Regions from separate parts of the Acetivibrio cellulolyticus CD2 genome, predicted to be linked through region 3. Evidence: riboswitches for the same ligand, from Rfam matches in the RefSeq annotation. Region 3 holds a riboswitch; each other region holds the start of a gene.
What was found. Region 3 has a riboswitch for cyclic di-AMP ahead of dapB (4-hydroxy-tetrahydrodipicolinate reductase). Riboswitches for the same ligand answer to the same signal wherever they lie in the genome.
Positions count from the first base shown of each region.

Region 1: it holds a riboswitch for cyclic di-AMP, as region 3 does, so the genes downstream of both, ACECE_RS0220325 (cell wall hydrolase) here and dapB (4-hydroxy-tetrahydrodipicolinate reductase) in region 3, are expected to answer to the same signal.
Region 2: it holds a riboswitch for cyclic di-AMP, as region 3 does, so the genes downstream of both, ACECE_RS0206110 (peptidoglycan-binding domain-containing protein) here and dapB (4-hydroxy-tetrahydrodipicolinate reductase) in region 3, are expected to answer to the same signal.

Region 1 covers NZ_JH556659.1:42,986-46,267, forward strand. Annotated here, with positions in the region: gene ACECE_RS0220320 (ABC transporter substrate-binding protein) at 1-529, opposite strand, end outside; gene ACECE_RS0220325 (cell wall hydrolase) at 880-1,635, opposite strand; cyclic di-AMP (ydaO/yuaA leader) riboswitch at 1,639-1,765, opposite strand; gene ACECE_RS0220330 (DUF1287 domain-containing protein) at 1,824-2,513, opposite strand; gene ACECE_RS0220340 (WG repeat-containing protein) at 2,866-3,282, opposite strand, start outside.
Region 2 covers NZ_JH556653.1:881,685-884,966, forward strand. Annotated here, with positions in the region: gene ACECE_RS0206100 (NAD(P)/FAD-dependent oxidoreductase) at 1-118, opposite strand, end outside; gene ACECE_RS0206105 (RidA family protein) at 282-674, opposite strand; gene ACECE_RS0206110 (peptidoglycan-binding domain-containing protein) at 831-1,919, opposite strand; cyclic di-AMP (ydaO/yuaA leader) riboswitch at 1,920-2,057, opposite strand; gene ACECE_RS0206115 (mannose-1-phosphate guanyltransferase) at 2,542-3,282, shown strand, end outside.
Region 3 covers NZ_JH556658.1:547,987-551,268, reverse strand. Annotated here, with positions in the region: gene ACECE_RS0218340 (ClC family H(+)/Cl(-) exchange transporter) at 1-95, opposite strand, end outside; gene ACECE_RS0218335 (TetR/AcrR family transcriptional regulator) at 110-694, opposite strand; gene dapB (4-hydroxy-tetrahydrodipicolinate reductase) at 1,061-1,930, opposite strand; cyclic di-AMP (ydaO/yuaA leader) riboswitch at 2,157-2,289, opposite strand; sodium ion sensor (DUF1646 type) at 2,351-2,406, opposite strand; gene ACECE_RS0218325 (diguanylate cyclase) at 2,437-3,057, opposite strand; gene ACECE_RS0218320 (calcium/sodium antiporter) at 3,185-3,282, opposite strand, start outside.

The DNA.
Region 1 (3,282 bases), on a different contig from region 3:
TTTTATTAAGTGTAATACAGAATTGGTGCCCAAGTTCCTTTATCGACGGAACGGCGTATATTTTACCGTTTACTTTTGCACCATCCAACAATACTTTGGGAGAACGCTCCAAAATACCCTTTCCGTATTTCTCTAGCAAGGTATCAAGCTCAACGAAAGATCCTTTTAAGGAGTTTTGGACATAGCTGTTTATCCAAGCAGATGTAAAGCATAAATCAAACTTTTGACCGGATGAAATTACTGACTTAATTTCCTTATCGTAATTGTTAAAATCAATCAATTCCAACTTTAGTCTGGCATTTATTTTTTTCTTAAGGTATTTGTTAACCTCTTCTAAGACAAGTCCGGAATCCTTCTGAGGAGTATTCATATGATACCAGACAATTTCATATTCCGGTAATGGAGAACTACTGTCATTTTGTTTCAGCGTTCCATTACTCTGCAAATTTTGATCACATGCAGCAAAAAGAATAGTAATGCATAAGAGAATTAAAACACATAATTTAATTTTAATAGTGCTCCTGCCCATTTAACACTTTCCCCCTAATAATAGCGATGCTGGCAATATAAAACTATATCTCTATGTAATATTAATGGTCTATATTGAGTAATTACATTTAGTCTGCGAGGTTCTGCAGCGTTAGGTTATACTTTGATGAAAGTCAGTATTGACTAATGCAAGATGTTTTTGAAGAAGTATATAGTTGTATTATACAAATTATACCATGCTTTGGCTTATTAATCAAAGCAGATATTAAAATTATCGTAATTAAATATAAAATAATGATAATCAAAATGATTAATTTTAACAGCAAATGCTTAATATGTAAAAAATGCGGCAGGAGAGCCACAATCCTGCCGCATTTTTTATATTATATTTTAATAAACGTATACCATTTTTCCAACTCTTAATGCAATTGGTTTTGACCACAGCCATTTATTTGTTGCACTATCATCAAAATAATACAATGCGCCGTTCGTTGGGTCAACCCCGTTAAGCGCTTCCAATGCGGCTTGTTTTGCAGAAGATGTTGCAGGTTTGTTTATCCAACCGTTTTCAACGGGTGTAAACTGATAATAGCGGCTATCCTTCTGATAAATGACACCACTAATGGTGTTTGGAAACTGGGAACTCTTTACCCTGTTTACCACTACTGCACCAACCCCAACCTTTGCTTGATAGGGCTCACTGGCTGCTTCAGCATTGATGAGCCTTGCAAGCAAATCGAGTTCATAAGCGGAATAGGATATTGCCGATTTACTGGTATTTACTCCATTTGCAATAGGTAAAACTAACTTCTGACCAATATAAAGTGAATTGTCCCACTTATTGTTTGCTTTTCTCAAGGATAAAAGCGAAATTCCAGCTCTTTTAGCAATAAGGTAGAGTGAGTCACCGCTTTTTACTGTATAATCTACGCCCGGAACTTTGAGTACCTGGCCGGGATAGATTGTATTGCTCGACAAATTATTATCTGTCTTAATTTTTGTTGTACTTGTGTTGAAGGTCTGGCTGATGGAATAAATTGAGTCATTGTTTACAACAGTGTAACTGCTTGCATTGACTGGTATAGCCAACGCTAAAGTTAAGGCTGTAGTAGCAATAAATACTGCTGCCTTTTTAGTAAAATACATATTAAATTCCCCCTTTTAGCCTTCGAGGTTAGTTGACGGGTTCGGGTTAAGGTACCCTACTCAATAGATGAGATTCACCCCGGATATTGCATCCCCCGTACTCCTTATGGAGATTCGGCTTTACCGTGCTATTTTAACAGAGACCACGGGGTAACTCCATACAAAGATTATGGAAACTAAGGAAATATTCAGTGCCTCGCTTCTGAATCACAAAACCTGAAGTGCCCTATTATATTTTGTGAATTGTACCAATTGAGCAAATGGTTTTCCTCTTTCGGGTATGTACTGGCATTGTGAATTATATAGGGTACACCATTTTTGCCTCTTTTATCAGATATGATGGCAACATGCTGCGGTAAAACAACGATGTCTCCCCTTTGCCATTGTACCAGGTTGCTTTTGTCATAAGGTATGACTTCTGTTGTTAAATTCATGGCATATTTCTTGAAAAAAACATACTGGTTCTTAACACGCCTGAAATCAATATTTGGATCGGGGTTTGCAACTGAGCCGGAATAATCCTGTAGATTTTGTTTGATATCTTTATCAATATTGGATTTAAGGTCGTAGCCTGCATTTTTAAGGGCTCTCCATACAACATCGGTACAAACCCCTTCAGTTTGGGGAGGATAGCCGCCTGAATAATATTCGCTCTTGTATTTAGGGTGGTTTCGAATTTCCTTTCTGGCACCCTCTAAAATGTCATCAAGATCAGAAATACCGTCTTTATCCATGTCGCTGTTTACTACAAGATTTTCTACATCTATCTTTGGTCTCATAAAATATAAATAATCTCCGTAAAGAAAGTAGTTGATAGGCATAATAGCTGCAATACCCAAAATTAAAACAACACTGCTAATTATTAATACTTTTTTCATCCTATTGCTCCCGTTTTTAAGTAATCAAGTAAAATTAATATTCTGCCAGATCAATAATTATACTATAACTTTTTACTGAACAATACAATATAGTTGAAGATTTTGACTGGCTGTAAAAAATTCAGTTGATGTAGTTTTAATGGATATAAACCTTTCCGCAAATCAAAAAGATGGAATCCTGGCAGTACTTGAAATTTTAAAAATCAAAAATATCGTAAAAATTATAATGCTTAACAAATAGCATAAAAAAGTAAGACAAACATCCGTCTGCCTTACTTTAAACTAATATACTTTCACTATAAACTTGCGTCGTCCTAATTCTGAGACCTTGAGTTAAGACAAACGTAAATTACTACTTTTCAATTATTACCGTTTGACTTTCTGAATCCCAGTTGACTTTTGCATTTAAACTTTCTGCTACGGCTCTTACTGGAACTAAGGTTCTACCATTTAATATTTGAGGCTCTACATCTAACTCTATTTGTTTTTCTCCTGTTGTAATTATTTTGTTTCCTATTTGCATTACTATTGTTGTTTTATCTTTGGTTGCTGTAATCGTTTTGGTTGTATCTTCCCATTCTACTGTAGCTCCCATTGCTTCAAATATTGCTCTCATTGGCACAAGGGTTCTTCCGTTTTGTATGATAGGGGGTTGGTCTAGTTTTAGATCTGTTCCGTTGATTGTTATTTTTATTTTGTTTTCTGTCAGCTGTATTAGTCCTTTTTTTCCATCTTTAACGTATGCCAGAATGCCATTTTCCTGGGTAAA
Region 2 (3,282 bases), on a different contig from region 3:
TATAAACCGGTGTATCTTCCACACTTATAATTGTAATTTCACAGCTATCATTCAGCTGTCTCAACTTTTCAGCCGCAGATATACCTGCCGCCCCATTACCAAGAATCACATATTCCACTAGCCATCACCCTTTACCACTTTTATTGTTTTAAGAATACTGACTTGCTGTAAATAATCTGCTGCTATATATTTGCCCAATCTAAAAGTAAATAAACATAAAAAAACAGATGCAGGTATTTATACCTTTGTAAAGACTTTGTAATTTTTGAATTATACCCATTTTAAATACTCGAAGGGATAATTGCTACAGCTTCAATTTCAATCATTACATCTTTCGGCAGTCTTGCAACCTCTATGCATGATCTTGCAGGATAAGGTGCCCTAAAGTATTCTCCGTAGATTTGGTTGACCAGAGTAAAATCATTCATATCCTTAATGTAAACTGTAGTCTTAATAACATTTTCTAACCCTGTACCTGCTTCAACTAAAACAGCTTTAAGATTTTCCAATACCTGCTTTGTCTGATTCTCAATACCACCACTAACAATGTCGCCTGTAGCTGGATGAATAGGTATTTGACCTGAAGTAAATACCATGTTTTGAGTTTTTATTGCCTGGGAATATGGCCCTATAGCTTTGGGGGCATTACTTGTAGATATAACTTCAATTGACATATAGTATTCCTCCTATATAGAAAATAAATAATCCTCTTTATTATTGAACTTACAACATTATATCCTATTACTCCATTTTTCACCAACCTAAAAAGAACAGGACACCGCAACTAATTGCGATATCCTGTTCTTCTCTTCAATTATTGAAATTTTAAGCTAAAAGCCGTTCTTTTCAGCCCATTCAGCAGCATCTTTAAGTGCTTGCTGATGTTTTGAGTCAACTTTATTTGTCCCATGAGTTCTACTGTTTAAGAAATGAATGTCAAACACGCCACTCATTTTGTTTCCCTTAACTGCGTCCAGATTATCGCCACCACCATAGCCACCACTTCTACTGCTTACATATGTATCAGCTGGTGATCCTTCTACTCCTGCATGCGGCATACCTGCCATGGAAGCTGCCAATTTGCGACCATTAACTGTTAATATAATAGGTCTTCTATCCCAGCCCCAGTCGCCGCCATAAATACTTTTCATTATTTTTGTGTCCTCTGCAGTTAGTGTTTCACAGTCTGCATGATTATGACCATATGTCCTTTTTATTTTAAAAGTGCGCCCAGTATTGATATCGTAAACTTCAGCGATATCGCCTTTTCCCAAAATGTTTTCCGCTCCGCCATACCACGAAACGAGATAACCACCAGTTCTGTCAACACTACCTCTTGATGCAGTTGTTTTTTTCGTAGAAGTGCTAGTCCTTCCTATTAACTTGTTTATTTTAGTCAAAGTTGCATCCCCAGCTACTCCATCCTGATCAAGGCCGTTCTTTTTCTGCAGTTTTTTAACTGCTGCCTTGGTAAGACTTCCGTAATAGCCTGTTGGGCTTGCACTAAGATAACCAAGTTTTTTCAAATCACTTTGTAGCTGTGTAACCCTACTTCCACTCATACCTTCTTTTAAAGCTCCGGAACTACTTGATGATCTGGAAGTAGTATTTGACTTTGCATCTACAAGCTTACTTATTAAAGATATGGTCTTGCTTCCTGCAATACCGTCACCATCTAAGCCATTGCTATCTTGAAGCCTCTCAACCGCTGATTTGGTTAGACTTCCATAATAGCCTGTCGGGCTTACTTTGAGGTAACCAAGTGTCCTCAAATCCTTCTGAAGTGATGTAACGTCACTGCCGCTCATGCCTTCCTTTAATACTTTAGATGCTGCAAAAGTCTGAATAGAACAAACAGAAAACAAATTTACAAAGCAAAACACAAATGCTGCCAGTAATACTGCCTTTTTCTTTAGCATTAAATCCCTCCTCAAGCTTACGAGGTTAGTTGACGGGTTAGGTAGAAGAGAACCCCTCCCAGCGAAGCCGGGATTAACCCCAAGAATATATCCCCCGTTCCTCTAATTTTAATTTAGAGAATTCAGCAAAATAATTGTATCATTTTATGCCTAAATAATAAATGCAAAAATAATACCTTCAATTATTAACTTTTGTACATTCCTTTAATTCAAGTGTGCGCCTTTCTCTTACCCCTATATTTTATACAAATATTTTTAATATGTAAACACTTTGTGGAAAATTGCCACATTTAAAAAAACTAAAAATTGAGTATCTGATTTACCATAAGCATCTTACTTTTTATTTTTTCCTCATTTATAAAGGATTTTTTTAAACTATATTGAATATAAATATAAGTATAATTATGTTTAGGAAAGTGGGTATATTGCAAAAAAGTTCATGTTTGATTTATTATTAAAACACGCAAAATAATTATTATGACAAATAGGAAAATAACAAGTGCTAAAATCAACACTTTATGTTGAAGTTTTATTTAAGAACAAATAATATTAATGAGTCCTACGGCTTTGCTTGACTCTATGATTTACACTATGATAAGAATTGTGAAAGGATGGTCCTTAAATGAAAGCAATTATAATGGCTGGTGGTGAAGGATCAAGATTACGTCCTCTTACATGTGACATGCCAAAACCAATGGTTCCCGTGATGAATGTACCAATAATGGAGCACATAGTTAATTTACTTAAGTCACATGGTATAACTGAAATAGGCGTCACTTTAATGTATTTACCCCAAAAGATCAAGGACTATTTTGGCAATGGCTCTCACTTTGGAGTTAACATCCATTACTTTACTGAAGATACTCCACTTGGAACTGCAGGTAGTGTTAAAAATGCAGAAGAGTTTCTTGATGAAACTTTTATTGTAATAAGCGGCGATTCACTCACAGATATGAATATTGCCCAGGCCATTGAATTCCACAAATCCAAGAAATCTAAAGCTACTCTGGTTTTAACCCGTGTAGACGTACCTTTAGAGTACGGTGTTGTCATTACCGATAAAAAGGGCGCCATAACCGGCTTTCTTGAAAAACCAAGTTGGAGTGAAGTTTTTAGCGATACGGTCAATACTGGTACATACATATTAGAGCCGGAAGTTCTGAATTATATGGAAAAGGGCGAGAAGACAGATTTCAGTCAGGACCTGTTTCCATTATTGCTAGATAAAAGAGAGCCCATGTTTGGCTGCATAATGTCTGATTACTGGTGTGACATAGGAGACCTTCAGGCTTACCTCCAAGCTCATTATGATGCCCTCGAGGGTAAAGTTAAATTGAATATGGCTTTAACTGAGATCAAAGAA
Region 3 (3,282 bases):
ATTCCCACTGCAATCCCTTCAAATACAAGCTTAAGTCTAAAGCTCTGCCAATGAAATAATGAGTTATAGGTGTTATGCTTATTTTTTTTGTTCATTAGAAAACCTCCAATTATATAAGTTCATACCGATGCAGTATGTCCTTAACAAGGATTTCCATATCGCCAATATCCAGCCCCAGAACTATCTGAATCATAAAGCCGTCAAGTAAGGCAACAAAATTTTTTGCTTTTAGGTCCGGATTAGTTGCTCCTGCATCTCTAAACAGTAACTCAAGTTCTTTATAAAGTTCATTGTAAACATTTGCAATATCAATAGCCAGTATCTCGTGCATTTCGTTATTTGAAAGCAACTGCAAAATAAGCATGCACCCTTCTTTTCTTGCTGAATACACCTTTAGCATCTCTGAGAGATATTTTCTTAATTTGTCTAATGGAGATAATAATCCATCTTGAAGTACATTTGCTGCAGTAAGTTTTATAGCTTTGAATTCTTCTATGAAGGCAGCCCTAAATAATTTCTCTTTGGTGGCAAAATACCAGAAAATTATGCCTTGACTTACATCAAGTTCTTTTGCGATCTCTGAAACACTTGTGCCCTGATAGCCTTTTTCGGAAAACTTCTTTATTGCTACACGCAAAATGTCTTTTTTGCGTTCTTTTGATATGTTTTCATTTTTTTCTTTACTTCTTGACATGTTCAACCTCTTTAAAAAAATAATGGCACTAAGCCCCATAATATTTGCCTCTTCCATTTCTTTCCAAAAAGCAAATAATGTATAATTGACTAAGCGCTTAGTCAATTATACATTATAAAAAAATACTTTACAAGTATTATATAGTCTATAGCTTTTTTAATATTATTCATTGAAAGTTCTTTATCGTCATGCCTACAAAGCTTTTTTTATTGGCTGACACCAAACAAACTATTTGCAGTAAATCCTGCAAATAGTTTGTTTGGTGTATAAATCTAAGTCTAATGCTAATAAATAAGCGTGAGAATAGCTGCACGGAGTCTCTATAAATCCAAGATATTAATGGAATAAATGTAATATTTATCATTCCTAAAGAGCTTGTATTTCGTTTTGTTTCAGTATTTCCGAATAATTCCTCTTCAATGATTTATTTTTATCTGCCAGAAGATAATCATTCATTACCTTTTTAAGATCTAGTACATCGTTCATTTCATAGTAGCCGACCTTTCCTTTAATAAATTTTACCGCCCGAACTGCTCCAAGGGCAAAAGCTCTCCTTGAAAAGGATTCATGTGAAATTTCTATCTTATCATCTTCACCAATAATCATCACCTCATGCTTACCAACAACTCCACCGGCTCTGACTGCCGTTATTGGTACTTGTACATTTGCATTTGTATTGCCGGAAGATGTAAGTCCTTTTTCTATTTCTACGGCTATCTTCTTAGCTGTACCGGAAGGAGCATCCTTTTTATTCTTGTGGTGAATTTCAGTAATTTGAAAGTCATAATTGTTCAATATATTAGCAGCCAAATTTGTAATAAGCATAAGTACATTTACTCCAAGAGTAATGTTCGGTGCATACACAATGCCATTCCTATATTTATTGGCAAGTATAACAAGCCTTTTCAGTCCGATTTTTGAAAACCCAGTTGTACCTATGACAATGTTCACTTTCATCTTTGAGAATATCCTGGCATTTCTTGAAGCTGCTTCAGGATTTGAGAAGTCAACAACTACGTCCGGCCTGGTTCTGAAAATAATCTGTTCAAGATTATCCGATCCTTCTATAATAATGCCTGTATTCCCATTCCCAATTATTTCTCCTAGGTCTTTACCTCTTTTATCGCTAAACGGACTGCATATAGCCGATACGAGTTTTACACCTTCTTGTTCCAATAAAACCTTCGCAATTTCCTTTCCTGTCTTTCCAAGTCCTGATATACAAACTCTAATCATCTTGTATCCCTCCATATCGTTGTTTTTACGGTTAATAAGAATCATTGAGACATTGAACCCCAATCTTTTTTAGAACATTTGCTCCAATGCTTAATAAAATCTCAGGGCATTACGCCCCTCTAGATTTAGCCTCTTACTTCGTTTGAAAGAGACAAAATCAAAAAACGCTACAGATATTTCACCGTAGCGTTAAAAGTAAAAGGGTACAATTAATAAAGCATATCAATCACCTTCTCTTTCAACGCTTACGAGATTAGCTGACGGATTCGGATCGAAAAAGTTAACCCTACCAGGTACAACCTGGATTCACCCCAAAATTGGTTCTCCCGCTCCTTTACTGGATTCAGCGCAGACTATAAATATTTATTTTTTCACTTGCCTAAAAAATATAAAAAGGGTGTTGAACTTATATAAAATATAAGCTCCCCACCCTAGAAGCCTGACTCTCTTGAAAATAGCAATTTTGCCATCCAACCGGAACATAAAATATTTAAATATAATAAACTCTATTTGCTATACTTCTTAAACAAATCATCCAAAGCCTCTCTTAATAAAAATGCTTCTGTCTTTTCTGTTTCTTTTGACAACTCAGAAAGTCTGTCAACTTGGGTCTTTGTAAAATAACTGGATTTTAACACCATGCTTTCAGCTTCAGATAAACACACTTTGTTTTTGCCCAACTTTTTTGCTCTAAACATTGCACTGTCAGCTACTCTAAAGAGTTCAACAGCATTTTTTGCATCTCTCGGGTAACTAGCTATTCCACAGCTTACAGTTATATATACGTTTTCTGTTTTACTTTTATCACTCAAATTGAAAGTATTGTCCGAAAGATAACGGCGGATTTCTTCCATCTCCATAAAACTTCTTTCAGCACCTTTTTTAACAAGAAGCAGATTTAGCTCATCACCATGCCGCGTCATCAAGTCGGTTCCCGATAGGTTTTGCTTAAATACTGAAATTAGTTTTTTAACTACTTCATCACCTATGGGATAACCATATATTTTATTAATATTTTCAAAGTTATCAATATCAGCTACAGCAATACTAAAAGGACCATCTCCATTGGATATTAATTCCTCAACTTTTATAACAAACTCTTCTTTGCTGACCAAATCATTTTCCATATATACTTTCTCCCTTATACGCCATTATATCAAATTTATATATATAGGTCAATATATTTATTCAAGGTATTTTTTTGCTTAACAATAAAATACTAACTGAAATACGAATTTGCCTATCATTCTAATACTAAATCGTTACGACCTTAAAAGCGACAAACAGAATGTAGAATCCCAAAAGAACAGCGCCACCAAATCTTGTAATCTTTTTCCGAAATAGTGCAAGCC